Regions from separate parts of the Rothia sp. HMSC071F11 genome, predicted to be linked through region 2. Evidence: predicted binding sites of a transcription regulator. Region 2 holds the regulator's gene; the other holds the start of a gene.
The links. Region 2 encodes HspR, which represses chaperone genes until heat shock. Its sites were predicted from a motif close to AAGTTGAGTCNNNNNGACTCAACTT; they were not measured.
Positions count from the first base shown of each region.

Region 1: a site for HspR is predicted at 5,534-5,558, ahead of clpB (ATP-dependent chaperone ClpB). Genes of this name have one in related genera too.

Region 1 is NZ_KV795760.1:88,438-110,370, reverse strand. It holds gene HMPREF2554_RS08055 (MMPL family transporter) at 156-2,402, shown strand; gene HMPREF2554_RS08050 (Dps family protein) at 2,478-2,978, opposite strand; gene HMPREF2554_RS08045 (HAD family hydrolase) at 3,255-3,914, opposite strand; gene HMPREF2554_RS08040 (NAD(P)-dependent oxidoreductase) at 3,937-4,614, opposite strand; gene HMPREF2554_RS08035 (hypothetical protein) at 4,791-5,390, shown strand; gene clpB (ATP-dependent chaperone ClpB) at 5,616-8,213, shown strand; gene HMPREF2554_RS08025 (winged helix-turn-helix transcriptional regulator) at 8,374-8,745, shown strand; gene HMPREF2554_RS08020 (zinc-binding alcohol dehydrogenase family protein) at 8,811-9,824, opposite strand; gene HMPREF2554_RS08015 (PadR family transcriptional regulator) at 10,005-10,541, opposite strand; gene HMPREF2554_RS08010 (Sir2 family NAD-dependent protein deacetylase) at 10,693-11,661, shown strand; gene HMPREF2554_RS08005 (excalibur calcium-binding domain-containing protein) at 11,914-12,927, shown strand; gene HMPREF2554_RS08000 (DUF4956 domain-containing protein) at 13,431-14,027, shown strand; gene HMPREF2554_RS07995 (polyphosphate polymerase domain-containing protein) at 14,223-15,059, shown strand; gene HMPREF2554_RS07990 (carbohydrate-binding domain-containing protein) at 15,229-16,815, shown strand; gene HMPREF2554_RS07985 (carbohydrate-binding domain-containing protein) at 17,082-18,956, shown strand; gene HMPREF2554_RS07980 (DUF3073 domain-containing protein) at 19,299-19,505, shown strand; gene HMPREF2554_RS11580 (hypothetical protein) at 19,544-19,804, opposite strand; gene HMPREF2554_RS07970 (TetR/AcrR family transcriptional regulator) at 19,861-20,511, shown strand; gene HMPREF2554_RS07965 (phosphodiester glycosidase family protein) at 20,756-21,802, shown strand; gene HMPREF2554_RS07960 (bifunctional glycosyltransferase family 2/GtrA family protein) at 21,799-21,933, shown strand, end outside.
Region 2 is NZ_KV795730.1:341,010-349,229, forward strand. It holds gene HMPREF2554_RS02470 (amino acid permease) at 1-850, opposite strand, end outside; gene HMPREF2554_RS02475 (hypothetical protein) at 1,184-1,588, shown strand; gene trmB (tRNA (guanosine(46)-N7)-methyltransferase TrmB) at 1,713-2,531, shown strand; gene HMPREF2554_RS02485 (heat shock protein transcriptional repressor HspR) at 2,781-3,230, opposite strand; gene HMPREF2554_RS02490 (DnaJ C-terminal domain-containing protein) at 3,234-4,274, opposite strand; gene HMPREF2554_RS02495 (nucleotide exchange factor GrpE) at 4,475-5,050, opposite strand; gene dnaK (molecular chaperone DnaK) at 5,053-6,903, opposite strand; partial or broken gene HMPREF2554_RS02505 (pentapeptide repeat-containing protein) at 7,351-8,220, shown strand, end outside.

The sequences.
Region 1 (21,933 bases), on a different contig from region 2:
TCGGTATAACAATAACTTTCTCAGTCTCACCCTAGGTCTAAGAGTGGTGCCAGCACCCATGTTTTCTAGAAAAATCTGACTTCTAATTAATAACTGCGAGATAACTGCAGATCTCCAAGGGAATTTATATCTAGACCCCTATGAAAGGAGACATCATGCGACTGTATGGTAAGAAAAATAATTCAGGTTCTTCAGCCAGGTATCCCAGTGGGGAGCCGAGTGAAATAAATTCTTCAAATCTTCATGCGGTTGGTTCTTCGCACGGCGGCATCATTCGTGGGGTTGCGTTGTGGAGTGCAAGGCGTCCTATATGGGCGCTTTTGGTCTGGGTACTGTTGATCGGTTTAACCGTATCCCTAAGTACCCTGATCCCCACTCGAATGGCGGGCGAAGTAGACTCGTTGAACGGTCAATCCCGCGAAGCAGCTGTTATGGCACGGGACGCTGGTAAACATAACGCTGCTGAAGAAAATGTACTCCTCAAACGTTCTGATGGCGCGGAAATCAGCGAGGAACAGGATGGGGTCGCGATCGAAGACCTGCATCGTCAGTTAGGTACTGCATCCCACGTGGAGAGTGTTAAAGATCCTGTACCTTCTGAAGACGGAAAGTCAGTATTGATAACTGCTTCCATCGAAGGAAATCCAGATACCGCCTCAGAGCGTGTTGAGGGCGTGCACTCTGCAGTATCAGATTTCTCTTCGCATCATTCAGAGTACACGACTGTTAACACCGGTAACGCAACCATTAATTCAGATTTTCAGACCTGGCTAGGCGAGGACCTTAACCACGCTACTGTGGTGACATTACCCATTACACTTATTATTCTCCTCATAGTGTTTGGGGCCTGGATTGTAGCGGGGCTACCCCTGCTGGTGGGACTAGCCTCAGTATTTTCTGCTACTGGACTGTGGGCAGTCGCTTCACAGGTATTCCCGGATCAGGGGCTAATTTCGCACGTTATCTTGCTAATCGGTATGGCTGTTGGTGTCGATTATTCTCTGTTCTATGTGCGTCGCTTTCGAGAGGAACGCACCGTCGGGCATCAACGGTTAGAAGCCACGCATATTGCAGCAGAGACGGCAGGGCATTCAGTATTAGTTTCTGGAATCGCAGTATGTTTATCAATGGCCGGTCTGCTGCTAGTTCAAGATGTGCTATCAACGGGTGCTGCCATTGGTGCAATCTTGGTTGTGCTGGTTGCGATGATGTCATCCCTAACGGTACTTCCCGCACTCTTAATGCTGCTGCGCGGTGCGGTAGATCGTCCGCGAGTGCCTTTCGTATGGCGACTTTCGCAAGGGACCGGGGGAAGTAAGATCGCCCATCGGATTATCGGGCCGGTAAGCCGTTATCCGTGGGTGGCATTAGCGATTATGGCGGTTTTGTTTGGAGCACTTGCAGCTCCTGCAGCATCTATGAGTCTTAAGATGACGACTGTGGATGACTATCCAAGGTCTTTGTCATCTATGCAGGCTTTGGATGATATACGCGAGGCATTTCCCGGCAGTAAAAGCAGCGCCAATGTGGTGCTGGAAGGCGAACCGGAACAGGTGCGGCAGGCAGTGGATAAAGTTACTCAACATGCGGGTGAGGACACTCAAACCTATGCGGGAGTATCGAACACATGGACCTCGGCAGACCAACGTACAGCGGTTGTCGATATCGCGGTAAAACATACGTCAGACTCTGCGCAAGCGCATCAAGCGGTAAACCGGTTGCGTTCCGACATTGGACCGTCATCAGGGGTTTCTCGTTGGGCGGTTGGCGGCGATATTGCGTCTGGAATGGATTACACGCAAAACCTATCGTCAAAAATCCCGTGGGTGGTTGGAATCGTTATTGCGGTAACATTCATCTTTATGTTTGGGGCTTATCGGTCTATACCATTGGCCGGAATCACGATCGTGTTGAATCTTGCCTCAACCTTGGCTGCTTTTGGCGCAGTGACGGCTATTTTCCAAGGGACATGGGCAGAAAACCTTCTAGGATTTACCTCCACTGGACATGTGGTGTCTTGGATTCCTCTGATGCTGTTTGTCATTCTTTCAGGGCTATCCCTTGATTATCATATTTTGGTGGTAAGCCGTATTCGCGAGTTCGCTGCGGCAGGGTATTCTACCCAAGATGCGATTCGTGAAGGCATTACTCGTACAGCGGGGGTTATCACGAGTGCTGCTGTTATTATGATCGCAGTATTCTGCGTCTTCGGTGGACTTTCCTTCATTGAGATGAAACAGATTGGTATTGGCCTTGCTTTTGCGGTGCTTTTGGATGCAACTGTGGTTCGCCTGGTATTTCTGCCCGCGCTGTTGATGGTGTGCCGCAGGTTCCTTTGGTGTCCATCGAAAAATATTGGGCAGGGCATCAAAACATCCCACGAAACGCTGCCCCGTTCTTGAGAGCGAAGAGATATAAAGGTGCCGCCTCCCGCGTAGGGGAGACGGCACCTTTCGTTCTAAAATCCTGTGTGCGGATTACTTGATTTCGCCTGCGCTATTCTCTAGGAATGCGCGAACGAACCACTGGAACTTCTCAAGCTCAGCGGTCTGACCGATCAGCAGATCCTCGGTAATGGGATCAACTTTACCGGCGAACTCGATAGCCTTGCGATGGTCTTCGATCACGCGGGTGTAGACGTCGTTGAGGGCATGCAGGTGCTCGGTCACGCGAGCGCGGCCTACGGGGTAATCCTCGTGGTTGCGTGCTGCGACCAGCGCACCGGCGAGACCATTGGGGGTTGCACCCAGGGTTGCCATACGTTCTGCGATGTCGTCCACGAAGTTGCGAACGGTATCGACCTGCGGGTCAATCATTTCGTGCACGGCGATGAAGTCGGGGCCGGTTACGTTCCAGTGTGCGTGCTTCAGGGAAAGATGCAGTTCGTTAAGGTCGTGCAGACGAGCCTGCAGAACCTCGGAAATTTCTTTGCCTTCGTCAAGAGTAAGACCGGGTGCGGTGTATTGTGCGAATGTCATGTGAGACTCCTTCTTAGTGCGTAGATGCTGCTTCAAGGGGGTAGACGGCGGGGGATTCTCACCCGCTATTTCCCCGCAAAAGCGTTATCCTTAGTAAATCATTTTTACGCCCCGGAGTCAAGTTTATTTTTAGTAATTCATAATAAGGGTGGCTTTGGATGCGGTTCTGACAACGCTAAAAAATAGCCCAGATAAGGCTTAGCATACCCCGCCACAACCCTGTGCAATCAGTGAACCATCGTCGTGAATACGGTGAGGAACGCGAAAATCGGGCGGCTATTCGCCTAAGGCGCGCACCGCATCCAACGTTAACTCGGTATGTAACATGCGGGCATTCCCCAGCTCGGCGGGAACCTCAAGCTCACCCGGCACTACAATTACTTTCATGCCCGCCGCCGTTGCGCTGCGCACCCCGGAGGGCGAATCCTCAACCGCCACACACCGGCTAGGCTCAACCCCCAAACGCTGCGCCGCCAAAAGGTATGGTTGCGGATCAGGCTTTGGATGCGTCGTCTCATCGTTGCCAATAATGACCGAGAACGTTCCTTCCGGGGCGGCATCGGCTGTACGCTGAGCGATCGACGTGGTCGCATTCGTAACAATTGCCGCTGGAATCTGGGCATCACGCACTTGGGTCAGGAAACGCTCAATACCGGGCAGAAACTCCACCTGCTGATGCGCCAATGCCTCACGAACCTTGGCAACTAGGCGCTCATTAATCTGCTCATCCGGCAGATCAACCCCGCGTTCGCGCAGGCGGTCAAGCGTAAATTTCATAGAAAGCCCCAGACAATCCAGGGTATCCTGCTCGGTCCAGGTGCCGCCGAACTCGGCCGCAAGAGCAACCTTCGCGGCAGCCCACACCGGCTCGGTATCCACAAGCGTGCCGTCATGGTCGAAAAGAATCGCGGCGGGAAAAGAAGAATTATTCGTCATAGTTTAAGCCTACCGGGCATTTCTAGGTAGCCCGTAGGACAACGTCATCAATCGTCACCAAAAAATCTGTCCCCGCGTTCAGTGGGTTTCCCGCAATACTGAGCAGAGCATCAGCAACATCTTCACGAGCAATCATTGGAATACCCGGAACTCGCGCAACACTCGCCACATCAAACACCTTGACCCCACCCTTGCCAGGCTTATCTGTCAGCAGACCCGGATGCACCCGCGAAATATACGGCTGATACTTAGCAACCATCGCGTCGGCCTTTGCGCGATCCGTAAAAATGCTGCGCATCATGATCTTGCACCCTACACGCATGAAAAAAGATGCGCTCCGCAGCGTATCGCCCACTCCGTAGGCGCTCATAATAACGCAGTGCTTCACACCCGCACCCACTACCGAATCCATAATGAGCGGCAGGCGCTTCTGCATGAACGTGGTGGATAGAAACTCTCGTACCGTAGCTTTCTGCCCCAGGATGCTAACCATTACATCCTGTCCGGAAGAAATTGTGGCGATCCGCTCAGAATCGTTCAGGGCACCGGGGACAATCATGAGGTTCTGGTGTTCCCCCAAAAGCTCCACCGTCTTATCGGGGTTACGCACATAGGCGGTAACCATGTGCCCCTCCTCTAGCGCTTTGCGGGTGAAAATGCTTCCGGTGCGACCGCTTGCTCCTAAAACCAGTATTTTCATGTAGGCTCCTATTATTTACCGCTAGGAGGCATGAGTACCCGCAAGCCCCCAATGTGCTCAGTATAACAATAAAGTTTTTGGTTAAAGTTTAGGTTTATGTGGGATTTACCGCGGAAAGCCCGCTGACATGGTGAGTGCTGTACCAGTCCGGGGCACAAACCGTTTAAGATGGCACAGTGAACGAAAAATCAGAGCACTCCGGATCGCACCCGCGTGTAAACTCATTAGCTGCACGCACACCTGCCCTTATACAGGTTGCAACCCTCTACGCTGCATACCCCATGGCATTCGTCTCTGCTGCTTGGATTACCGTCGGCCGTGCCCTCTTTGGTGCCGCTGGTGATCTCGTGCCCATTTTTGCTATCTCATTTGGCCCAGCACTCGCCGTAATTCTGTGTCTGGGCGCGCGGTGGATGCTTCGTGATGCTCATCGTCGCGTTACCAGCGGCGAGTACGCGCGGGTTGGTGCATCCTGGGGATTCGTATTGTCCGTGTGGACCTGCTGGGCGCTCGCTTTTCTCTTTGGGATGTTCATTCCCGACTACCGTGCCGGGGTACCGGTGTCGGGAATTGGTGCGCTCGCGGGTGCCGATTACGTGGGCTACGGTGCAGGATTCGGGAATACCTTCGGAATTTTGACCTTTGCCATGGCTATTACCGCCGCCGTGATCGCTTTCAATGCCAATAGGCGCTCGGCGCGCATACAGCAGGGTGTTACCGACGAGGTTTTGGAGGAGCAGGCGCGACAACAAAGCCCGTATGACTTCTTGGACTGAGACCTAGTCTGATCCTCTCATCCCGCGCCCTAAAAAGGCTCTTTATACGAATAAAGCGTATTTTTTGCCGCTTTATTTACATAAAGAGCCTTTTTATCACTGAATTTTGGTTCCAAAAACCGGTGGTAGCCCCTTGCATCCAAATATTGAGTGTAGTAGACTCAAGTTAGCTATAAAAAGAAGGCGCAGGATGCGCCCCGCACAAGACGCGAAAGGATAAGATTTATGGACGCAAAATTCACAACCAAGAGCCAAGAAGCGCTCTCCGCCGCTAATATGAACGCGCAGACAGCGGGTAACCCCAGCATCGAACCTGCGCACATCCTCAAAGCACTGATGGATCAGCGAGAAGGCGTTGCCGTAGCGGTTCTCAAGGCCGCAGGGCTCGATATCGACGCCATCTCGGAAGCCGCATCCGCAGAGATTAAGAAGCTGCCGAAGGCATCTGGAGCATCCGTGCAGAACGCAAACTTCAGCCGCAGCGCCCTCGCCGCTATTCAGAGTGCGCAGACCCACGCCCAGAAATTCGGTGACACCTATATCTCTACCGAAATGCTGCTGCTGGGCATCGCAAGCGGCGATAGCGATACCGCTCGCGCACTTGAAAACCTGGGCGCAACTGCCAAAGTCATTGAAGAGACCATTCCCCAAGTACGAGGAGACCGCACCGTGGATACCCCGGACCCCGAAGGCACCTTCCAGGCCCTTGAAAAGTATGGAACCGACCTGACAGCGCTCGCCCGCGAAGGTAAACTCGACCCCGTGATCGGCCGAGACTCCGAAATTCGCCGCGTGGTGCAGGTGCTTTCCCGGCGTACCAAGAACAACCCCGTGCTTATTGGTGAACCCGGCGTCGGCAAAACCGCCGTGGTCGAAGGGCTGGCGCAGCGCATGGTCTCCGGCGACGTCCCCGAATCCCTGCGCGGTAAAACCCTGATCAGCCTTGACCTTGGATCCATGGTTGCGGGTGCTAAATACCGCGGAGAATTCGAGGAGCGCCTCAAGGCCGTGCTCGAAGAAATCAAGAAATCCGAAGGTCAGATCGTCACCTTTATCGACGAGATGCACACCGTGGTTGGTGCGGGCGCATCCGAAGGTTCCATGGATGCGGGCAATATGCTCAAGCCCATGCTGGCACGCGGTGAGCTGCGCATGATTGGCGCTACCACGCTCGACGAGTTCCGCGAGAACATTGAGAAAGACCCCGCCCTGGAGCGCCGTTTCCAGCAGGTGTACGTGGGTGAGCCTAGTGTTGATGACACTATCGGTATTCTGCGTGGGCTCAAGGAACGCTACGAGGCGCACCATAAGGTGCAAATCTCGGATGCCGCCCTGGTCGCCGCCGCAGCACTTTCAAATAGGTACATTCCCTCACGTCAGTTGCCCGATAAGGCGATCGACCTGGTGGATGAGGCCGCATCGCGCCTGCGCATGGAGATCGACTCGGCTCCCGAGGAAATTGACCAGCTGCGCCGCGCCGTAGACCGTCTGACTATGGAAGAACTGGCCCTCAAGAACGAGACCGACCCAGCGTCGAAGGAACGCTTGGCGGCGTTGCGTAAAGACATGGCTGATAAGAAAGAACAGCTGGATGCGCTCAACGTTCGCTGGGAAGCCGAAAAGGCCGGTCTGAACCGCGTGGGCGATCTCAAGAGCGAAATCGACGAGCTGCGTTCGCGTGCCGAGGTGGCACAGCGCGAGGGCAACCTTGCGGATGCATCCCGCCTGCTCTACGGCGAAATTCCCGCCAAGGAGAAGGAACTGGAGGAAGCTCAGCGCGCCGAAACTGAGGCTCATGGCGAGGCTATGGTCTCTGAAGAGGTCACGGCTGACGACATTGCCGAGGTTATCTCTTCCTGGACGGGCATTCCCGCCGGGCGCATGCTTCAGGGTGAATCCGAGAAGCTGCTGGAGATGGAGAAGCGCATCGGTGAACGCCTGATCGGTCAGGAAGCTGCCGTGGTTGCTGTGGCGGATGCGGTTCGCCGCGCCCGCGCCGGAATTTCCGACCCGAACCGCCCGATTGGTTCCTTCCTGTTCCTGGGGCCGACCGGTGTGGGTAAGACCGAGCTTGCGAAGGCTCTGGCGGAGTTCCAGTTTGATGACGAGCACGCCCTGGTGCGCATCGACATGAGTGAGTACGGCGAGAAGCACAGCGTTTCCCGCTTGGTGGGTGCGCCTCCCGGATACGTGGGTCACGAAGAGGGTGGTCAGCTGACCGAGGCTGTGCGCCGTCGCCCCTACTCCGTGGTGCTGCTGGACGAGGTTGAGAAGGCCCACCCCGAGGTCTTCGATATTCTGCTGCAGGTGCTTGATGACGGTCGTCTGACCGATGGTCAGGGCCGCACCGTGGACTTCCGCAACGTGATTCTGATTCTGACCTCGAACCTGGGCTCGCAGTACTTGGTCGATCAGGAGATGCCGTTTGAGGAGCGCACAGAGAAGGCGATGCAGGTGGTTCACCAGGCGTTCCGCCCCGAGTTCCTGAACCGTCTGGATGACATCATCATGTTCGAGCCGCTCTCTTCCGAGCATCTGGGACAGATTGTGAATCTGCAGATTCAGGGCATGGGCAAGCGTCTGACCGACCGCCGCCTGACCCTGGATGTTACCCCCGCCGCCCTGGAGTGGCTGGGCTTGGCAGGGTACGATCCGGCCTTCGGTGCCCGCCCGCTGCGCCGCCTGGTACAGCGCGAGATCGGCGATCGTCTGGCGAAGGGTATCCTCTCGGGCGCTATCCACGATGGCGACACCGTAGAGGTGGATGTGAACCCGGATGTTGCAATGGACGGTCTGTCAGTGACCTCCAAGCGTGACGACTAACTCTTCACAGCGCGAAATAGAATGCTAAGCTGCAGCGGGAGCGTAAATTACGCTCCCGCTGCAACTTTCCACTCCCGGAGGAGCTCGTGCTTGCAGAGCTAAGGACCGAGACGCCTGTTTGCATAAGCTTCTAGATATTTCAAAATGCTATAGTTCCCTCATGGATACTTGTGAGAATAACGCTGACGTTTACAACAAGAACTGTCCGTGCCGACATATTCTCGATAGGATCGCGGATAAATGGACGGCACTTATTATCGGGCGTCTGCAGCAGGGACCTCAACGTTTTTCAGAGTTGAGGCGTAGCATCACCGGCATAACGCAGAAAGTTCTGACCCAGAACCTCCGAACACTAGAACGTGACGGTTTGGTAAGCAGGACTATCTTTCCTACCGTACCTGTCACTGTGGAATATAAACTTACCTCTTTGGGCGAAACCTTGATTGAGCCTTTACGGGTTCTTCGCCAATGGTCTGAGGCTCATAAACAAGAAGTACTTGACGCACAAGACGTGTACGATACAACGACATAGCGGCAGAATATACATGAGGAGGGGTTATCGTCTGCACGATAGCCCCTCCTCACATTGACGGGAGTTTAAGAATAAGAGATGACGAGTTTTCCGATCATATGGGAGCTTTCAACTTTCTGATGCCCCTCACGGAAAGACTCAACACTAAGTCCTGTTAAAGTCTCGGTGAGAGTGCCCGTAACCTGTCCCGAGTCAATCATGTCAGCTACCTGCCTCAGCAGATCAGACTGATACGCCATATCCTCTGTTGCAAACATGGAACGAGTGAACATAAATTCTGGCGTCACAGAGATCGACTTAGGTTTAAAAGCGCCAATGTTAAAAGTCTGAGGATCGTCAATAAAAACTAATTGACTCTGCGGATTCATGGCAGAGGCAATATCCTCTTCACGATGTTCAGTGTAAGCAGAGAAAACGTAGTCGGCACCGCCAAGATCCTGAACTTGCTGCCCCAAATCTTTACTGTGATCCACAATATCATCCGCTCCCAGCTTCTTGCACCATTCAGCGGATTCTCGGCGTGAGGCTGATGCAATTACGCGAAGAGAAGTTCGTGCTTTTGCAAACTGGATCACCATAGAACCGACTCCGCCTGCCCCTCCAATCACCAAAAGGTTACCCGAAGTATCTTTGGTGAGACCCATATGATCAAAGAGCGTTTCCCACGCAGTGATTGCGGTAAGTGGAATGGCAGCCGCTTCCGTGAACCCCAGCGATGCAGGTTTCTTAGCGACAATACGGTAATCTACCGTCTGATATTCTGCGTTTGAACCTGGGCGTGTGAGATCACCAGCGTAATAAACCTCATCGCCAGGGACAAAACCAGACACATTTTCTCCTACAGACTCGACGATACCTGCCGCATCCCAACCAAGAATTTTAGGATCTTGCTGAACTCCTGCACCTGCGCGTACCTTGACATCCACGGGGTTGATAGAGACAGCTTTCACTCGAACCAGGAGATCCTGGGGCCCGGGAACAGGGATGGGCATTTCAGTCTCAATGAGTGCTTCTGGGTCAGAAATTGGTAGGGAACGTAGCATAGCAATTGTTTTCATAGTGTTTGACATAAAACTCATGCTACTGCTTGCCCCACAGGCACTTTCAAGGAGGGTTAGTTACTCCGAGGAAACCCAGTCATACCTATAGATGAAACATAACTTATAAGGTTTCGTTCCGAGCCGTGTTTTTATCTTTGCCCGAGGCGGGAGCATAGTTTATGCTCCCAGAACTCAGTCTTTAACGCGTGGAATCAGCTCTTACTTCTTGCGGTTCTGATAGAAATCCTTCTCGAATTTGCGTGCCCAGTCCGCAATAAGTCGGTAGGTGTCGGAGCACAACTCTAGGGTTGCCTTCGCTTCTATCTGGTCGTCAATGGATGCGGCGGCCTGTTCCAGCCGATCTGCCCATTCGCTGTAGGTATCGGCAATAGACTGCAATAGTTCGTGCCCCATCTTCTCATCCACCATGCGGATATTCGCGATGACGGAGACGAAGTTGAAGTCTACGCGCGCTGGGCTGGAGGCAATATCGTAGAGAAGCTCATGAAGACGCTCCTTGCCTTCGAGAGTAATGAAGTAGACCGTGCGCTCAGGCATAGCGCTGTCTTTGACGGTGGTGCTCTCCACATATCCCTGCTTGTAGAGCTGCACCAGGTTACGGTATACGGAGGGTGAGCTGATGCGCGCCCAACCGCGCACTCCGCGCTGGTCCATCATTTTGTTCATTTCGTAGGCGCTCATCGGGTGCTCGTGCAGAGCCCCTAGGATCATAGCGTCGATAGTTGGGGTTGCCATGATGCTTCCTTTCACTATTGCTGTTGCTAATAATACTATCAGTAATACTAGTCTTGTATATAGGAGTTTGTGATCAAGGGAACCCGAACAGGGAAGTAGGTTGCCCGTCCCTAACTGGGGGAGAGAAACATCCCCGACATACACTAGACACATGGAAAAATGGACCGATACGCAGAACTTCGCAGACGCGGGCGAGAAAAGCACACTCATCGCCTCCGCGCATCGCGCCGCCATTCGCTCCATTGAACGAGTCGTCACCGAAACAGTCACCCCACACGACCCTCTATACGCCGCCGAGGGCATCGAAAAAATGCTCCGCACCGGCGGCGTTTTGGCGCTTACTGGCGCAGGGGTTAGCACCGAATCCGGCATTCCCGACTATCGTGGACCCTCCGGGTCACTCTTAGACCACCGGCCCATGACCTACCAAGAATTCCGTTACGACGATGCCGCCCGACAACGCTACTGGGCTCGATCTTACGTAGGGTGGAGGCGCATGCGCCGCGCATCCCCGAATCGAGCCCACTATGCGCTCGCCGAACTTGAGCATGCGGGTGCGGTGAACGGCCTGATTACCCAAAATGTTGATGGTCTGCACGTGAGTGCCGGAAGCAAGAACGTGCTGGCACTGCACGGCGATTTATCCTCAATTCTGTGCCTGGACTGCGGAATGCGTGAGTCGCGTGAGAGCCTGGATATCCGCCTGGATGCGGCAAATCCGGGGTATCTGGAACGCCTCGAAAGTACTGAACTGCAGGTCAATCCTGACGGCGACGTTGAGCTCGATAACGACTATATTCGCAGCTTCCAGATGGTGGGGTGTACGGTTTGCGGATCGACGAAACTCAAACCGGATGTTGTCTATTTTGGTGAATCCGTGCCCGCCGACCGGAAGGCTCGCCAGCAGCAGATGCTCGCGGATTCTTCGGGTGTGCTGGTGGCGGGTTCCTCAGTCGCGGTTATGAGCAGCTACAAGATTGTGCTTGATGCCCTGCGCGCGAATAAACCCGTGGCGGTTATGAATGGTGGCCCCGGGCGTGCGGATGCGCGCGTCACCTATTTGTGGCGCACGGGCGTGGGGGAGGCACTGGAAGAAATGCTGGATCGCCTCGATATCTAATCTGCTAATCCGCAGGCTGCTCAAAAGAAAAAAGGCGTTGGAAATACCGATTTTCACTATTAAGGGTCTTTTTTTGAAAGAACTTAAGGTGCCTGCAATAACATTAAAGTTAAAACCTCAAGATGATATTTAAAGTTTATGGGAATAGTACATCTATCAAAAATACCTGTGTTAATAATTTCTCTTTAAAAAATCCGCTCAAACCGCGTTATAGAGGCGAAGGCAGGGTTTTGAGAGAGTAATATATAAAGCATGAGAACTAAAAAAATTGCTACTTTCGGTGCCGTTGCAGCTCTGAGCTGTGGATTGGTAGGCGGTTTTACTACCATTCCGGCAGCATTTGCCACTAATTCCCTTCCCGGTAATTCTGTATCTACTTCTGTTCCGGGAAATTCGGAACACTCCCACAGCGATGAAGCTAAGATTTCTTTCCCCAATGAATGGAAAGAAGGTCAGGAGTTGACCTTCCAAGGTTCCGGCTATACAACCGAAGATGGTTCTGCTGGTTCCACTCTGGTACTTAAGGACCATGAAGGTTCCATCGTGGGTACCTATGATGCAGACGCGCAGGGCAATGTCTCCGGCAACATCAAGTGGAATGCTGCCTATGCAGAACGTGACTATGTTGAAATTACCGTTCTGACCGGCAAAAAGGCTGGCGATGTGCGGCGCAGCGAGACTGTAAAGGTCAAGGTCGTAGCTTCTGAGAAGAGTGGTTCCCTTCCCGGCGAAGGTGGCCAGGGCGGTATGGGTGCCGTAGGTGGCGGCAGCACTCCCACATCTACGCCGACTGTGACTCCATCATCGACTCCTGAAGCAACCACTCCTGCTTCAACTCCGAGTGCATCCACCACTGCTGAGGCTACAAGCACCGCATCTGCTACCGCAACCGAGACCGCTCAGGTGACCAACGGTTCTGAAACCCACCAGTTTGCAACCTGCGAAGAGGCTAACAAAGCAGGTTTCAAGGACATTAAGCGCGGCGACGCTGCATACTCTGAGAAGCTCGACAGCGATCATGACGGCGTAGCTTGCGAAAGCAACGGCGGCAATGGCGAGCAGGGTAGCGCATCCAACGGTAACGGCGGTGCAGGTTACGTTTCGGATAACAACAATAACGGCTCTAATAACGCTTCCTCGAACAGCAATGGCAAGCTGGCTAACACCGGTGCAAACGGTGCTCTGACCGTAGCAGGTCTGGGTATGGTTGCTCTGGGCGTGGGCGGTGCAACCGTAGCTGCTCTGCGTAAGCGCAAGCGTGCCTAAAGATTAGATGATCAAGTCCTCGGGACGGCTCTAGAAGCTGCCGGAGGCTACAAGAATCCCCCGTTCCTCATGATTAGAGGAGCGGGGGATTTTGCTGTTAAAACCTCAAAATCTAGGAAGATAGTTTCCACGAAAAAGCTGCCGATACCGCCCTCTGCAGCAAGACCCCTCACGGCAGTAATAACGCTCGAAAAGCGTACCAATCAGGATTTGCATAGGAGACATTATCTAAGTCAGAATGTGCCTGTTGCGCATCCTTAAGACCTCTAGATAGGCGCTAACGCTCCGTATATGCAAATTCTGAATTTTTATGAGCATACCACCACATTTTTGTAGTACTGAGTCTCGTTCTTCATCCTTTATTCCCTGCAATCGCGGGGAACTTTTAGATATGCACGAAATACATAACTACAAGTTAAGACAGACACAGGAAGAACACAGGAACGGGCGCGAACCTAGAAATACAAGAACACAACGGCACACAAAACGGAACGGAGAGTCCAATGGATATCTTGATGATGGGACTGGCAGACCTAGTAGCAATTGGCACACTCTGCACCCTGTACATGATTCGTCATAAGACCCGTGAACTCATGATTTCATACGCGGTTATCAACGCCGGTGTCTTCACCGTAACGGTCGCCCTGGCACATGCCGGAAGCACTGCGGGCGCTATGGGTCTAGGACTCTTCGGCGTTCTTTCCATTATCCGCCTGCGGTCTACCTCCCTAAGCCAGCGCGAGGTCGGGTACTACTTCGTATCTCTCGCCCTCGGTTTGATCTCCGGCGTGCGGCTTGACCCGCCATATATCGCCTTCATCCTCATGGTGGTACTGGTCGGAATTATCGCACTACTGGATTCACCGATCTTTGAAGCGAAAAACCAGCCACGCACCCAAACCGTCACGGTGGATCGCGCTATCAGCGACGAAGGAACCTTGAAAGCCTATCTGGAATCACGTCTCGGGTACGAGGTCGTCTCCGCTAAGATCCTGGAGCTTGACCTGCTCAACGACACTACACAGGTGACTATCACCTATAAAGAGCTTCCCCAACTCCAAGAACACCTTAACGCGAACTACGAATACTACGCTTCCTAGGCTTTATCTCGCGGATATCCCCTAAACCTACACCTAAAAACTCACATGTTGAAAGGACCTACCATGAGTCCCCAAGCACCTCAGCCGTACACCCCGTTTCAGGGTGGCGCCGCACAGACTTTGGAATCTACGCACACCCCTGCGGTAGATAATACTCCGTCTTCTCACCGAAGCGGGCACCGAGAGGAAAGTACCATGTCTATCGTGCCAACCTATTGGCAGAGCATCAGCCTCGATGAACTCAACGAAAAGGCCGCTATGCAGACCCGTGTGGACCGCAAATACATTGTGGACGCAGATTATGCGGCATCTATCCTAGCTGAACTTCCCGCCGACGAGGCGGCCGTCCTAGAAATCGACGGTCAGCGTGAATTCGCCTATGACTCTGTATACTTCGACACTCCTGACCTGGTGAGCTATAAGGCTTCCGCCATCGGCAGCCGTAACCGGTTCAAGGTACGTACTCGCAGCTATCTGGATTCTGACCTGAGCTTCTTGGAAGTCAAGACTGAAGGGGCTCGTGAATTCACGGTCAAGGAACGTATTCCGTACTCTATCGAAAACCGTGACATGCTCACTGCAGAAGGCAAGGAATATGTAGCTACCGCGCTTGAGCAGCTGACGGATGCGTCTGTCGATGACCTGGAGCCGGTTATCCGCACCGGGTACCGTCGTACGACTGTATATTTGCCCCAGTCCGAGCAGAATCCGGTGGATTCTCGCCTCACGATTGATACTTCGCTCACCTGGACTCCGCTTTCAGAAAACGCGCTCATGTACACCGCAGACGGCGGTGAAGGACCAACCAAGTATCAGGTCGGTACCGAATATACTGCACCCGGTACGGTGATTATCGAAACGAAATCCGGCAGCGCACCTTCAGTCGCTGATAAGTATCTGTGGCGTGCGGGTATCCGACCCGTCAAAATCTCTAAGTTCGCTACGGGTATGGCTGCACTGAATCCTCAGCTACCGGCGAACAAGTGGAAGCGCACGATTCAACGTTGGATGCAGCTTGAACCTGCCGCTTAGATCTAGACCTGAGCGGGTAACGTCTGAGAACGCGGCACAAGAATAGGGTGGGGTTTTCCAGAGGCTCACCGTGTTAGGGCATTCTGGAAACCCCACCCTCTCGCGTAGGATGGTTGAGGCAATCTTTACCGAGATACTTAATCCCTACAGATAAGGAACCCCGTTCGAGATGTTCAAAAACCGGTTTACATCTGTTCTTACATGCGCCTTTGCAGCATCGCTGGCACTTGCCGGATGCGCGATTAGCGGGAACCCTGATAACTCCAAAGCCACTGTGACCGCACAGGAACAGGGGAAGGAACTTAAATCTGGCGTATACACCTCGAACACCAAAAATGGTGAAAAGATTAATGCGCAAACTCACTTTACGCAAGAAGACGTGACCTGGAACCAGGATGCTGTTCTTCCGCTCAATCTGGCAGATCCCACCGCAACCGATGGGGTCAGCGAACAAAACGGCACGATTACGATTACGAAGGGGGGAACCTACCGTATGTCTGGCGACTATACGGGGCAAGTGAAGGTTCAAGCCCCTAAGACAGATAAAGTTCAACTCATTCTTGACGGCGTTAATATCACGAATGAGACCGGATCTGCTATCAACATTACCTCTGCCGACGAAGCCGTCATCTACACGTCTCGGGGCAGCACCAATAACCTCAGCGACGGCCCAGAATACGCAGTTCAGGGCAAAAAAGAGGCAGATTCTACGATCTATTCAACCGCTAACCTAACCCTTGCGGGCGATGGAACGCTGAATATCGCTGGCAAATTTGACGAGACGGTGCACACCACCAAAGGACTGGTTGTTGCCGGCGGTGCCCTTAACATTAATTCCTCGAAGACTGGACTTAAAGGCAAGGACTACGTGGATATTCAGGGTGGGACCCTGCGTATTGAAGCCGCAAAGGACGCGATTAAAGCCACCAACACCGAAAAACAAGGTCTTGGATGGGCGCGCGTGGCTGGCGGTGACACTGTTCTCCGCGCTGGCGACGACGGCATCAAGGCGCTGCGCACCCTTGAGATTCTGGATGGGAAGCTCACCATCGAAGGGTCTGAAGAAGGGCTTGAAGGGCAATACGTCAATATTCATGGCGGCAATACGCTCATCAACAGCAATAACGACGGCGTGAATGCCTCGCTCAAGGACCAGCTGCCTAACGATCAAGAGTATGAAGATCAGAAGGAAGACAGCGACCAGCCGGATGCCAGCCCCGTACCCTTGGGTGGTGCCCGCGATACCACAGAGGTTATTGATACCGTGATCAACATGACCGGTGGAAATGTAACCCTCAACGTGGGTGCTGACGGCATGGACTCTAACGGACACGAGTTCTATACAGGAGGTGAGTTGCTAATCAACGGCCCTCAGGACGATGCCAATGATCCTATTGATCCAAATGGTGACATTACTGTAAGTAACGACGCCAGGATCTCATTTGGCGGCGGTGGTGTAGAGCTTTTCAAGCGCCCGATCGACGACTCCACGAATGGGTATCTGCGAATTGCAGATAACGATACTTTCCCACAAGGGCAGTCTGTTCAGGCAGTAGATTCTGCCGGACAAGTCGTTGCAAACTACCGGGTGATTACTCCGGGTGTTAAACAAGTATTTTTCTCGAATCCCTCTATCGTGAAGGGTCAAGAATACACTCTTTACCTAGCACCCACGCTGGTGGATCCGAAGACCACCACCCTTGCACCTGGTGCCGTTGAACGTGGAACTTTCACGGCATCAACCCCCGATCTGTAAAACATAACGAGAGGAGAGAATCCTATTCCAACCTTTAGCCTGCGCAGGATAAAACCATCACACAAAACTCCGGCGCGGGTGGCGGTGCACGCCACAAATATGCATCAGAAAATCCAACTTCTATCACACAACACATACATCAGGAGCCTGCAGGAACCCGCGAATTTGATGCGGCAGGTACCCGTTACCCCGTAGAATTCGGATGTAAACCCTGAAAATACTCACAAACTGCTCAAACAGTGTAGATAGAAAGTGATTCTTTCCCCATGAATAAAAAAATACTGACTTCGGCAACTTCGGTAACTTTGCTCGCAGCGCTTGCACTCACCGGATGCTCAACTACGAGCAACGCCCTCGCCTCTGGCACGACGGCTGCGGACAGCTCAGTCGGTACGACTGCGACAACATCCTCGGCAACCGCCACCGACACTGCCGCCAGCAGCTCGTCATTCTCGACCAACGTGAAAAGCGGCGAAAAACTCGACGTCGATACTCACTATTCGGAACAGGATCTCAGCTGGGACACTTCCTCTGAAACCGCGATTGACCTGTCAAACCCCACCGCAACGGACGGCGTTACCGTTGAAGACGGCACCTTGACCATCACGAAGGCTGGCACGTACAAACTCTCCGGCGAATACCAGGGGCAGATCAAGGTCGAAACCGCTGACAGCGACGCGGTTCGGCTCGTTCTCGATAACGCAAACATCACGAACTCCAGCGGTGCCGCGCTGAACGTGGTAAACGCTGACGAGGTTATTCTTTACAGCGCATCCGGCACCACCAATACGATAAGCGACGGTGCAGACTACACCGCAACGGGGGAAGATGATCCGGATGCCGTGGTCTATTCCAAAGCCGACCTGACGATCGCGGGTGAAGGCACCCTGAAGGTGAACGGCAACCACGAAGACGGCATTCACACGAGTGACGGCCTTGTGATTGCCAGCGGCACTCTTGAGGTCAATGCGGCGAACACCGGCATCAAGGGCAAGGATTATGTGGATATCCTAGGCGGCACTATTAACGTGACCGCGCAGCAGGACGGTATCAAATCCACTAACGACACCGACGAGGGGCAGGGCTGGACCCGCCTGAGCAACGGTACCGTGACTGTGAATGCGGGCGATGACGGTTTCAAAGCCTCTCGGGTCGTCGAAATTTCCGGGGGCTCCCTGACGGTTGAACAGTCCGATGAAGGCATTGAAGCACAGTACATCAACGTCTCTGGCGGCGATGTAAACGTCACGAGTGCGGATGACGGCATGAATGCCTCGCTGAAGACAAGCAATTCTGAGAGCACGGATTCATCCGAGAACACCTCTGATACTGCCAATCAGCAGCAGGGCAGCCTGCCGGGTGGGCAGCAGAACGGAACCTCCAATCAACAACAGCAGGGGATGGGACAGCCTCAGCCTCCTGCGATGTCTGGAACCTCGCAGGACGGCACGTCGCAGAATGGAACCACAGGTACCGGTCAGCAGCAGAACAACACCCAGAACCAAGGCAACCAGAACATGGGACAGCCTCCGGCAATGCCCGGTGGTAACGCCCAGGACGGCACGTCTCAGAACGGAACTACAGGTACCGGCCAGCAGGGGATGGGCCAGCCCCCGCAGGGTGGTATGCCCGGTGGTGGCGGCGGAACCTTTGAGGTTGTCGATGCCGCAATCAACGTGAGCGGCGGTCATGTTACCGTCAATGCTGAGGGCGATGGCATTGATTCGAACGGTGTCACAACTCTTTCTGGAGGAACGCTGATAGTGAACGGTCCCAGCCAAGGCGGTAACGCTGCGCTGGATACCAACGGCGACTTGCTCCTCAACGGTGCCACGGTTCTCAGCGGCAGCACGGCAGATATGTTCGAGGCTCCCTCCACCAACTCGACGAGCGGCTACCTGAAACTGACCAATAGTTCCGGATTTGAGCAAGGATCCACGGTTCAAGTAGCGGATTCATCTGGTAAGGTGGTGGCTAACTATAAAGTCACCAAGTCGAATGTGCAGTTGGTTCTCGTCTCTAGCTCATCGATCGTCAAGGGTCAGAGTTACACGGTGTACACTACAACATCGGCTGTGGACTCCAACGCAGCGTCGTTGGCATCCGGTGCGACCGAGCTAGGTAGCTTTACAGCCAGCTAGTGCGGGTTGTTCCCAGGGACTTGGGGATAAAATCTTTGAGTCTCGGGCTTGTAGAGATGGGTTGCTACGCGCGGCTCTTATAGAAGGCTCCTACAAAGGTTTGGGCTCCACATCAGCGTATAATGCGCGAGGTGGAGCCCAAACCTTATGCATAATTCGCCGGGTTTTGGGCGAAGAAACTGAAGATTCGATAGATTTTCTGAGCATGAATCTGTCAATCAACAAGACATTGAGGGGTAAAACAAGGTACCCTAGAACATAGGAAAGACTAGAGAGCGATCCGTGGGTTATGCGCGCCTTGGGTGTGGTGGCTGCGGACATGAGGAAAGAGGGGGTCACGCCATGGGGCGCGGCCGTCAGAAGGCTAAGGCAACACGGCAGGCTCGGGAGATGAAGTATTTCAGCCCCGAGACCGACTACAGTGCACTTGAGCGCGAGCTCAACGCTAAGAACACTAAATCCTCCGAATCATCTTCTCGTCGCTATGATGATGAGGATGATTACTCGGCATACGCGGAGAAATATGCCAAATATGATGATGAGGTGTAGCGGTAGAGCCCTAGCGTTACGCTCATACGTGAACCGGCTTAAGCACCCTGCAAGGTGGCTTGGGCCGGTTTTTTATATACTCTGCGGGCGTGCTTGAGCGGCCTACGGGTTTTCATGTTGGCTTGTTTGCGCATCTGCTGATGCTGGCGGGCATCCTGCGGTATGGATACGATAGTGTCACCTACGAAAATGTACAATACCCGAATAAGGTCCGTGCCCACCTGGATATTCCCGCCAATGAAATCGCACTCGCGGGAATTGTCCTCAGTTACCGCAGTGATGACAAGGCGAATTCGCATCGCAGCCCCCGCTCCAACGGTCGAGGGGATTTTAACGATCACATAAGGAGAGAATGATGGGAACTAAAGATGATATTGTGCGCATAGCAACCGACTATATCCAAAGGAACGGTGTCAACGCTTTTAGCTACGCAGATATAGCGCGCAAAATGAACATCAAAAAACCCAGCATTCACTACTATTTCCCTGTGAAATCCGATCTCGTGCGTGCAGCCTTCGAAAAGTACAGCGCAGACTTTTTTGAGACGCTGCACCAGGGTGTGGATGCGGCACGCAGCCTCCGCGAAGAACTCGAAGCCTATATGAGGCCCTACCGTGCGAACCTGGAACAGGGCTATAAACTCTGCCTTTGCTCAATGTTGGCGCTGGAATCCCTGGGGCAGAGCGCATCCGCTTATGATGCTGAAGAGGAAAAGAAGACGGTGAAACGGGGAACGCATATCAACGCAACGTTCGTGCCCCTGCGCGCCCAAGCTGAAAACCGTGAGCCTGCCGAGATCAACACCGCAGACTTTCAGGCTAAGAATATTCGCTGGCTCGCCGAGCGTTTTGAGCATGCCGGGTACGATCCCGAGCACTCGCAGGCAGAGGCGGAGTCCTTATTTTGCACGGTGCAGGGCGCGCAGCTGATAGCACGCTCCGCACAGAGCCTTGATCTTTTCGACTCCGTCACAAAGCGGCACCTCGATAACCTCACCGGTGCGTAAGCGCGTATCACGCAGAGGCGGCAGGCTTATTGCGAGTTATTGTGCATTTTGCGGTTATTTAAGTCGCCCGATGCACGATAACCCGCGAAATAGAAATCGGACTAAGACAGTCTTGCGTCTAATGCATCAAGCTGTGTGAAGTATATGCGAATGGTGAGGCGATCCCCGGAAATGAATACTCATACATAGCTAAAACATAGCTTCTTCATGTTTTAAAACGAGAAATGCCACGCATTCTAGAATCATGAAGAACGGAAATACTACCGCAACACTGCCAGTCGAACAGGTCGAAGAGACTTCTGAAATATCCCAGAAACCTAAGAAAAAGAAAGTAACTAGGCGCGTTCTCTTAGGAGGTGGCCTCGGCACCCTTGCCGTCGCAGGTGTTGGTGCTGGTTGGGCATATAATCGTTATCTTGCCGAGCATACGCAGATTGATGACACCGTATCCTATGAAAAATCACAACAAGCAAAGAATAATAATTCATCATCTGACGGTGCCTCAAGTCCCAGCGAACTCACCAACGTTAAGGTCACCTCTGACGGCTTGAGCGCCAGTGAAGGCTCTATCACCATTACCAAATCCACCGAAGGAAGCGGCAACAACGCGGTCGTTTCCTTTACCGCAGAGATCAAACTCAACGCCATGACCCTGCTGCGCGGAGCCTTCGCCAACAACAAATTCGGGCAAAACATTATCGATACGCCCTCCAATATCGCCGCGCAGCACAACGGCATCTGGGCGATTAACGGCGACTACTACGGGTTCCGTGACACCGGCATCGTCATTCGCAACGGTGTGGCATACCGCGATTCCGGCGCCCGTGAAGGGCTCGCGTTCTACCAAGACGGCTCCGTCAAACTCTACGACGAAACCGGCACGAACGCGCAGCAGCTCCTCAACGAAGGCGTCTGGAATACGCTTTCCTTCGGGCCGGCACTCGTGCGGGACTCAGAGGTTGTCAGCGGCATTGATCAGGTTGAGGTCGATACCAACTTCGGCAACCACTCCATTCAAGGCAACCAGCCGCGTACCGGTGTGGGCGTGCTCGGGCAGAACCACCTCGTATTTATCGTGGTCGATGGGCGTTCCGACGGGTATTCGCGCGGAGTTACCATGCCCGAATTTGCCTATATGTTCAAGGAACTCGGGTGCGTGAGCGCCTATAACCTAGACGGCGGCGGATCCTCGGTGATGGTCTTCAACAACCAGCTAGTCAATAAACCGATGGGCGGCACCAAAGAACGCGGAACCAGCGATATTCTGTACATCGCCGGGAGCGCATCATGATAGTCCTGATACCCGCCTATAAACCGGATGAATCTCTCGTGCAGTTAGCGGAGCAGATTACAGAATTGGATGCGCACGCCGAAATCCTGGTGGTCGATGACGGCTCAGGAAGCACCTACGTGCCGATCTTT
Region 2 (8,220 bases):
CAGCGTTAATCGCGCGCGGCAGGGTACGTTCGGGGCTCTTCGTCTCTGCCACGGCGGTGCCCACCAGTTCAGCGCCCACGAACGCGAACAGCGCAATCTGGAACGAACCTAAGAAACCCGTCAGACCGTGAATAAACACGCCGTTGCCCGATGGCCCCGGACGATCCCACAGGTGCGTGATGGAGGCGACCGTTCCATCCGGGCTCGTAAACCCGAACACGACCATCACGGCACCCACGGCAATAAGCGCCAGAATCGACACGATCTTAACCATGGCGAACCAGAACTCGATCTCACCGAAGTTTTTCACCGACGGCAGGTTCAGTGCCAACAGCGCCCCGATCACAATAAGTGCAGGAATAAATGAGGGCAGCTCGGGGAACCAGTAATGCGTGTAATCCGTAATCGCCAGCACATCCGCAATACCCGTGGTCACCCAGAAGAACCAGTACGACCAGCCGACGAAAAAGCCCGCGCGAGTACCCAAAATATCAGATACGAAATCGGTAAATGACTTGTACTTAGGGTTCGACAGCAGAATCTCGCCCATCGCACGCAGCACAAAATAGATAATGATGCCAATAATCGCATAGACAAATACGATGGAAGGGCCCGTCAGCGAAATAGTCTTCGCCGATCCTAGAAATAACCCCGTACCAATTGCACCGCCGATAGCGATGAGCTGGATATGCCTGTAACTTAATCCACGCTGCAGGCTCTCTTCACCCGTGGAACTCTCATTCTCGGTAACTGTATGCTTGGAAGGCCGCTGTGTCACTATTCCTCTTTTCTGTGTGTGCTCTGCCCTGCGGGCTACAACCTCAGCAGGAATCCCTAACCCTCGGGGCATAGCGATACGTTCGGACTTTTTCGCGTAAGCGCAGCTCACGGAAAATCGCATCGTTACGCCATGACTACACAGAATTCTACCCGCAAAAGATGCATACCTCGCATGAACCTTGGCTATGCCTATGCTATCTGGGGGTGGCGACACGCCGACGATGCTTCTCTCAGCCAGCGCTCTCCCCCGCTAAAACGCTGAAAATAATGCTTACCGCAAAAATTATGTTAAAACTTTACGATTAAATAAACTTTCCTGAGGTTTGCCGCTACAATTGCAATGCCCGGTGCGGAAACACCGCATCACTCATCTCATCACAAAACATCAGGAGGACACTCACTCATGGGTAAACTATCAAATGTTGCACTGCGTCTCACTACCGGCGCGCTTATACTCGATGCAGGCATCAAGAAACTCGGCGCCGACGAAGGTACCTACGCATATCTGCAGCAGATGGCGGCATCAGGTGTGCCCGCCGTCGCCAAGCTCGATCCCAAAACCTTCGGCAAACTTATTTCCTACTCGGAAACCGCGCTCGGCGCCACCCTGCTGACTCCTTTCATCCCCAGCCGTCTGGCGGGCGCGGGTCTGACGGCCTTTGGCGCCAACCTCATGACCATGTACTTCCGCAACCCCGACATGCACGATAGCGCATTCCGCCCCACCCAGGATGGGCAGCAGCTCGCCAACAACATCGTGATTCTCGGCGCGGGTCTGGCGTTGCTGTTCTCCGGCAAGAAGAAGTAGCCTGCACGGCGACTTCGCGGTCGTACAGCAAAAGCGGGGGCAGTTTCTTCATTAAAATGAAAAACTGCTCCCGAAATTTTTAACAGTGCCTCCCTCCGCGCGCCGCTACGTTATCCTGATAGGTATGTCATCTCAAGAGCAGAATGCACAGACCGCCGCATCAGCTAACGCCGATGCGCCCCAGACGCCCGAGAAGAAAACGGTACCGCCCGAGTTCTTCCGCCAGCCCTACTCCTTCGTGCGCCGTGGCGACCGCCTGACCTCGCGCCGCCAAAAAGCGTGGGACACCTACTCCCAAACCCATGTGCTCGACATACCCCGGCTGCGGGCAGATACCTCTGTAGCCCCCGAAGCCACCTTCGACCCGGTCACAATCTACGGGCGTGAAGCCTACCAGGTGGTCGAGATCGGTTCCGGGCTGGGCGAAGCAATCGTGCACCGCGCCTCCGAAATGCCCGAAGCAAACTTCCTTGCCGTTGAGGTCTATACCCCCGGCATTGCGGATCTGCTGCTCAAGATGGGGCAGGCCGGGGTTGAGAATGTGCGCGTCGCTCAGGCTAACGCCCCCGAACTGCTCGATAACATGCTGGAAGAAAATTCGGTTGATGAGCTCTGGGTTTTCTTCCCCGACCCTTGGCACAAGTCACGCCACCACAAACGCCGCCTGGTCTCCCCCGCTTTTGCTGACAAGGTTGCGCGCGTGCTCAAACCCGGCGGAATCTGGCGCCTAGCCACCGACTGGGAAGAATACGCCTACGTGATGCGCGATGTTATGGAGGCGCACCCCGATTTCGAGAATCTGCATGCCGGTGAAGGCGCTACCGAAGACGACCCCGTCGGCGGGTGGGCGCCGCGCTGGGAAGGGCGCATCCTGACTAGCTTTGAGAGGAAGGCTCGTGAGGCGGGTCGCCGCGCCCACGACCTGACGTACAGGCGTAAATAAATTATCTGCTAGGGAAAGGGCAACGATACCACTTTGCCCTTGCTCAAACAGTCGGAGGCGTATTCGCTTCACTGCGTTACCTCCGACAACTCGCATATAGGCAAAGGATATCGTTGCCCCGAAAAGGCTTACGCCGTGGTCAGGTCAGGCGCGCCGCCCGTCTAACACTCGTAAAGGGTGAAGTAGGCACATGGCTAAGCTAGCATGTCACGTTACGTTGTCGTTGGTTGAGAACCACCCACGGTAAAACTATTTCTGCCGGTATAGCACCACCGCTGAGGAGCGTTTACGTGGCGCCGGGCGCTGACCCCGCTGGATATTCACCACATCCCCGCGGGTGCTGGCTGCGAACACTCGTTCCGCCAGCCCTAACTTGGCGTGCGCCTCCTCAAGCTGGGCCTGTAGGCGGGCGATGTGCTCCTGGTGTTCCTCCACCATCTCTTCAAGTTCAATAATCCGGCGGATTCCCTCAAGCGAAACGCCTTCCTGCGAGAGCTGCTGAATACGCTGAAGTAAATCCACATCGCGCTGCGAATAGCGCCTGGCTTTTCCCGGCGCACGCGAAGGCTGCACCAGCCCCAGGCGGTCGTATTGGCGGAGCGTCTGTGGGTGCATGCCCGCCAGCTCCGCCGCCACCGAAATCACAAAAACCGGCCTGTCGGCGCTGTAGGCAGACGATGGCTTAGTTTGAGTGCTCATAAGCTACCTAACTTTCTTCAAAAGGTCCTCACGGGGGTTCTCCTGCGGTGCCAGGGCAATGAATTTCTCGAAGGCTTCCTTCGCCTCATCGCTCAGGTTCTGCGGCAGGTGCACCTCAGGGATCACCAGCAGGTCGCCGGTGCCTGACTTAGTTTTGAACCCGCGTCCTTTCGCACGCAGTTTACGACCCACGCTGCCGGGAGTCAGCCGCAGTTTGACGGTTTTACCGCCGGGTACGGGTACTTCCAGCACACCGCCGTTGACGGCTTCCTCTAGGGTCACGGGGGCACGCAGCACCAGGTTGTTTCCTTCGCGGCTGTAGTGCGGGTCATCCGAGACACGCACGGTCACGATCAGATCGCCGCCGGTGCCGGGGCGTCCCTTACCACGCACACGCACTTTCTGCCCGTCCTTCACACCCGCCGGGATGCGCGCCTCAGTACTCGTACCGTCCGGCAGGAACACGGTCGCCTTGGTGCCCGTGTACGACTGCGGCAGGGTAATGCGCGTGCTAGTGGAAAGGTTGTTGTCCTGCGGAGTATGCTGGCGCCCACCGCCGAAGCCTTGAGCGCCTCCGAACCCGGTGGCATCCCCAAAGTCGGCACTCGTGAACCCGGCGGTACGGCGTGAACCGCCCGCGCCGCCAGCGCCGCCACCGAAGAGTCCGCCGAGCAGGTCCTCAATGTTGATACCTTCGGCACCACCACTGGTCGTAAAGTGCACGTTTTGGCCGTTAAATCCACCGAAACCACCGGCACCGCCAAACCCGGATGCGCCGCCTCCGAAACCGCCATTGGCGAACCCTGCGGCACCGTATTTACGAATCTGGTCGTATTCTTCGCGCTGTTTCTTATCCGAGAGCACATCGTAGGCTTCGGAGACTTCCTTGAATTTCTTCTCCGCTGCCTCGTTCCCGGGGTTTAGGTCCGGGTGATATTTGCGTGAGAGCTTGCGGTAGGCCTTTTTAATATCAGATTCAGAGGCGTCTTCTTTCACGCCGAGCGTTTTGTAAAAGTCTTCTGACAGCCAGTTTTCGCTTGCCATTTAAGTTCTCCTTCCCCGTCGTACGGGATTCTTGTAACGCCCTACCGTGGGCACAACCTTAGTTTTTTATCCTATATAAAGTTTAGTCTACTAGACTCAATTTTGGAAGAGAAATCCCGCAGAAAACCGCGGAAATATACGGCAAACGGGCGGGTTCTCAATTCCTCAAGAACCCGCCCGTTGTGTGCTCTACGGAGCGTTTACTCGGCGACAGCCACCGCAACCTGGGCGGTGCGCACCACGCGATCATTCACGCGGTACCCGTATCGCAGAACCATCGCAATGTGGTCCGGTTCTACCTCGCCAGTTGGCTGCTGGAGCACCGCCTCGTGAATATTCGGGTCGAAGGGCTCGCCCACCTCGCCGAAACGTTCCACGCCTTCCTTCTTGAGAGAATCCTCAAGTTTGGCGGCGATTGCAGCGAAGGGACCTTCCTGCAGGTCGCCGTGCTTGCGTGCGGCGTCAATATCGTCGAGTACCGGCAGAAGCAGCTTCACAATATCGCTCGTCACGAAGGACCGCAGCTGTTCCTTCTCGCGGGCGGCACGGTTCTTGAAGTTCGTGAACTCCGCCTGCAAGCGAAGCAGACTGTCCAGGCGTTCTGCCGCGAGTTTCGCATCCTCTGAGGGCGCTTCCTCGCTCGGCTCGGGGGTTTCCCCCGCCGCAGCCTGATCGGTTGCGACAGGGGTTTCCTCAGCCTGGGGGTGCCCCTCGGCGGCGGGGGCGTTGAATGCCTCCTCCAGCGGGTCGCCCGCAGTGTTCTCGTGTTCAGCCATGATTACTTCTTCTCGTCTTCGTCCTCGTCGATAACCTCGGCATCTACCACATCTTCGTCATCTTCCTTGGAGGAAGAAGCGGAGTCTGCGTTAGCCTCTGCCTGCGCGGAAGCATACAGAGCCTCGCCCAGCTTGGTCTGGGATGCCTGCAGCTTCTCAAGAGCAGACTTCACGGCATCGTCATCATCGCCTTCAAGGGCCTTCTTGAGCTCATCGACATCGCCCTGAACCTCAGTCTTGACGTCTTCGGGCAGCTTCTCGCCGTTCTCCTTCAAGAGCTTATCGACGGAGTATGCCACGGACTCTGCCGCGTTGCGGGTGTCGGCTGCCTCGCGGCGTGCCTTATCCTGCTCTGCGTGAGCCTCAGCATCCTTGACCATGCGGTCAATGTCTTCCTTCGAGAGGGAGGTACCGCCGGTAATGGTCATGGACTGCTCAGCACCGGTGCCCTTGTCCTTTGCGGAGACGTGCACAATGCCGTTGGCGTCAATATCGAAGGTGACCTCAATCTGGGGTACGCCGCGCGGTGCGGGGGCGATACCGGTCAGCTCGAAGGTACCCAGGTTCTTGTTGTCGCGGGTGAATTCGCGCTCACCCTGGAACACCTGAATCGACACGGAAGGCTGGTTGTCTTCAGCGGTCGTGAAGGTCTCAGAACGCTTGGTCGGAATAGCGGTGTTGCGCTCGATCAGCTTGGTCATCACGCCACCCTTAGTTTCGATACCGAGGGACAGCGGGGTCACGTCGATCAGCAGAACATCCTTACGGTCGCCCTTGAGCACGCCTGCCTGCAGGGCTGCACCCATTGCCACAACCTCATCGGGGTTAACACCCTTGTTGGGTTCGCGGCCGGTAAGTTCCTTCACCAGGTTAGCCACGGCGGGCATACGGGTGGAACCACCCACGAGCACAACCTCGGAAATATCCGAAACCTTGATGCCTGCTTCCTTAATAACGTCTTGGAAGGGCTTCTTGGTGCGTTCGAGCAGATCGCTGGTGAGATCCTCGAACTTTGCGCGAGAGAGCTTCTCGTCCAGGTGAATCGGGCCCTCAGGGGTTACCGAGAGGTACTGCAGCGAAATGTTGGTGCTGGATGCGCTGGAGAGCTCCTTCTTAGCCTGCTCAGCTGCCTCCTGCAGACGCTGCAGAGCAATCTTGTCTTTGGAGAGGTCTGCGCCGGTCTTGGACTTGACCTGCTCAAGCAGCCAATTCACAATGCGCTGATCCCAGTCGTCACCACCCAGACGGTTGTCGCCGCTGGTTGCGCGCACCTGAATGGTGGAGAAGCCATCTTCATCCTTGCCAACTTCAAGCAGGGAGACGTCGAAGGTACCGCCGCCAAGGTCGAAGACCAGAATCAGTTCGTCTTCTTTACCCTTGTCCAGACCGTAAGCCAGTGCAGCTGCGGTCGGCTCGTTCACAATACGCAGAACGTTCAGACCCGCGATTTCGCCGGCTTCCTTGGTGGCCTGGCGCTCAGCGTCGTTGAAGTATGCGGGAACGGTGATAACCGCATCGGTCACCTTGTCGTTCAAGTATGCTTCAGCATCGTTCTTGAGCTTCTGCAGAATACGTGCGGAAATTTCCTGCGGGGTGTATTTCTTGCCGTCAATTTCCGTTGTCCAGTCGGTGCCCATGTGGCGCTTGACGGACGAGATGGTGCGGTCAACGTTAGTGACCGCCTGGCGCTTTGCTACGCTGCCCACCAGAACGTCGCCATCCTTGGAGAATGCGACCACGGAGGGGGTGGTGCGGGCACCTTCAGCGTTAGGGATAACTTCCGGTTCGCCACCTTCAAGAGTGGATACGACCGAGTTAGTGGTGCCGAGGTCAATACCAACTGCACGTGCCATGTTTTGTACTCCTTAGTGTTATGCCCCGCTTCTTGGCGAGGCGGGTTCCTTGGTTAAATCTTCGGGGCGTAAGGGGTTTTAGACCGAGCGCATGCACGGTGAAGATGTGCTGGGATGCTGCCCGGTGAGTGACCCCTTGAGCCTCATGTACTCAAGTTTTACATATGTTTGGGTGGATGTCAACAGACTTGAGTGAAAAAGACTCAACTTTTTGAAGTGGATGAGGGTTAGGAGTAGGTGACAAGGGGTGATGTGCTGATGGTTTTGGGGCAGAACTAGGCGGAAATTAGGGGTTATTTGGGGCGATAACTTACCTGGATACAGGCATTTCATCTCTACGCTGCGAAATATATGAGGTTAGCAACGGTAATTCCGACAGATGCGGTCACCCTAGCCCTATGATGGAAGGTAAGTATTTGCTCTAGGTTGAAGGAAGGTTTGAATTCAATGAGCCCTGAGAATGCAAAGAATATTCTCTGTCTTGTTACCAGCATCCTAGTCTTGGCACTTTTGATTCTCCATATTGCGAGATACCGCAAGAAACCCAAATGGCTAAGAATGTTCTACGTATGGATTAGTGTACTCGCTGTTCTTGGTGGGGCTTGGGCTTTCCTCTTCCCACTGGCTATTACTGCCGATTTCGGTAAGGACGGTGACGGTGCAGCGCTGCGTCAGATGCTTATCTACACCACTGGTGGAGTCTTAGGTGTTATTACCTTAGGTGAAAATCACCGCAAGAATAGTCTTGAAAAGGCCAAAAATGAACAGGATCATATACGACAGGTACACGCTGAACGGCGTAGTCGGTACACTACAGCAATTGAGCAACTTTCCAACGATAAAGTCTCTATCCGCCTTGGCGGCGTCTACACTCTCGTAGGGCTGGTGGATGAATGGCTAGCAGATGAAAAGACCATCCCCAATACTGAGGAACGCCACAAAGAAGGTCAGGTCATTATTAACAATCTCTGCGCGTATATCCGATCACCTTTCCTTCTTGCAGAACGTACTGAGCAACTAGATAAACCCTACGCAAAAGATCTACAAAAAGATTTCGACGGAGATAAAGAAAAGTTTGATTCAGACAAGCGTTCCTTTACCCAAGAAAAATCCGCATTAGAAGAAGAACGCCAGATACGTCAAAGCATTATCAAAGAAATGCGTGAGCATTTACACAATAATGAAGGACTAGTCCCTTGGTCATATTTTGATTATGACTTCTCAAATGCCTATTTCTTCTACTTTACCGATTTCACACGTAGCCACTTTGATGGTTCCTTGAATTTTACCGAGGCGAGATTCACCGAGGCTGACTTC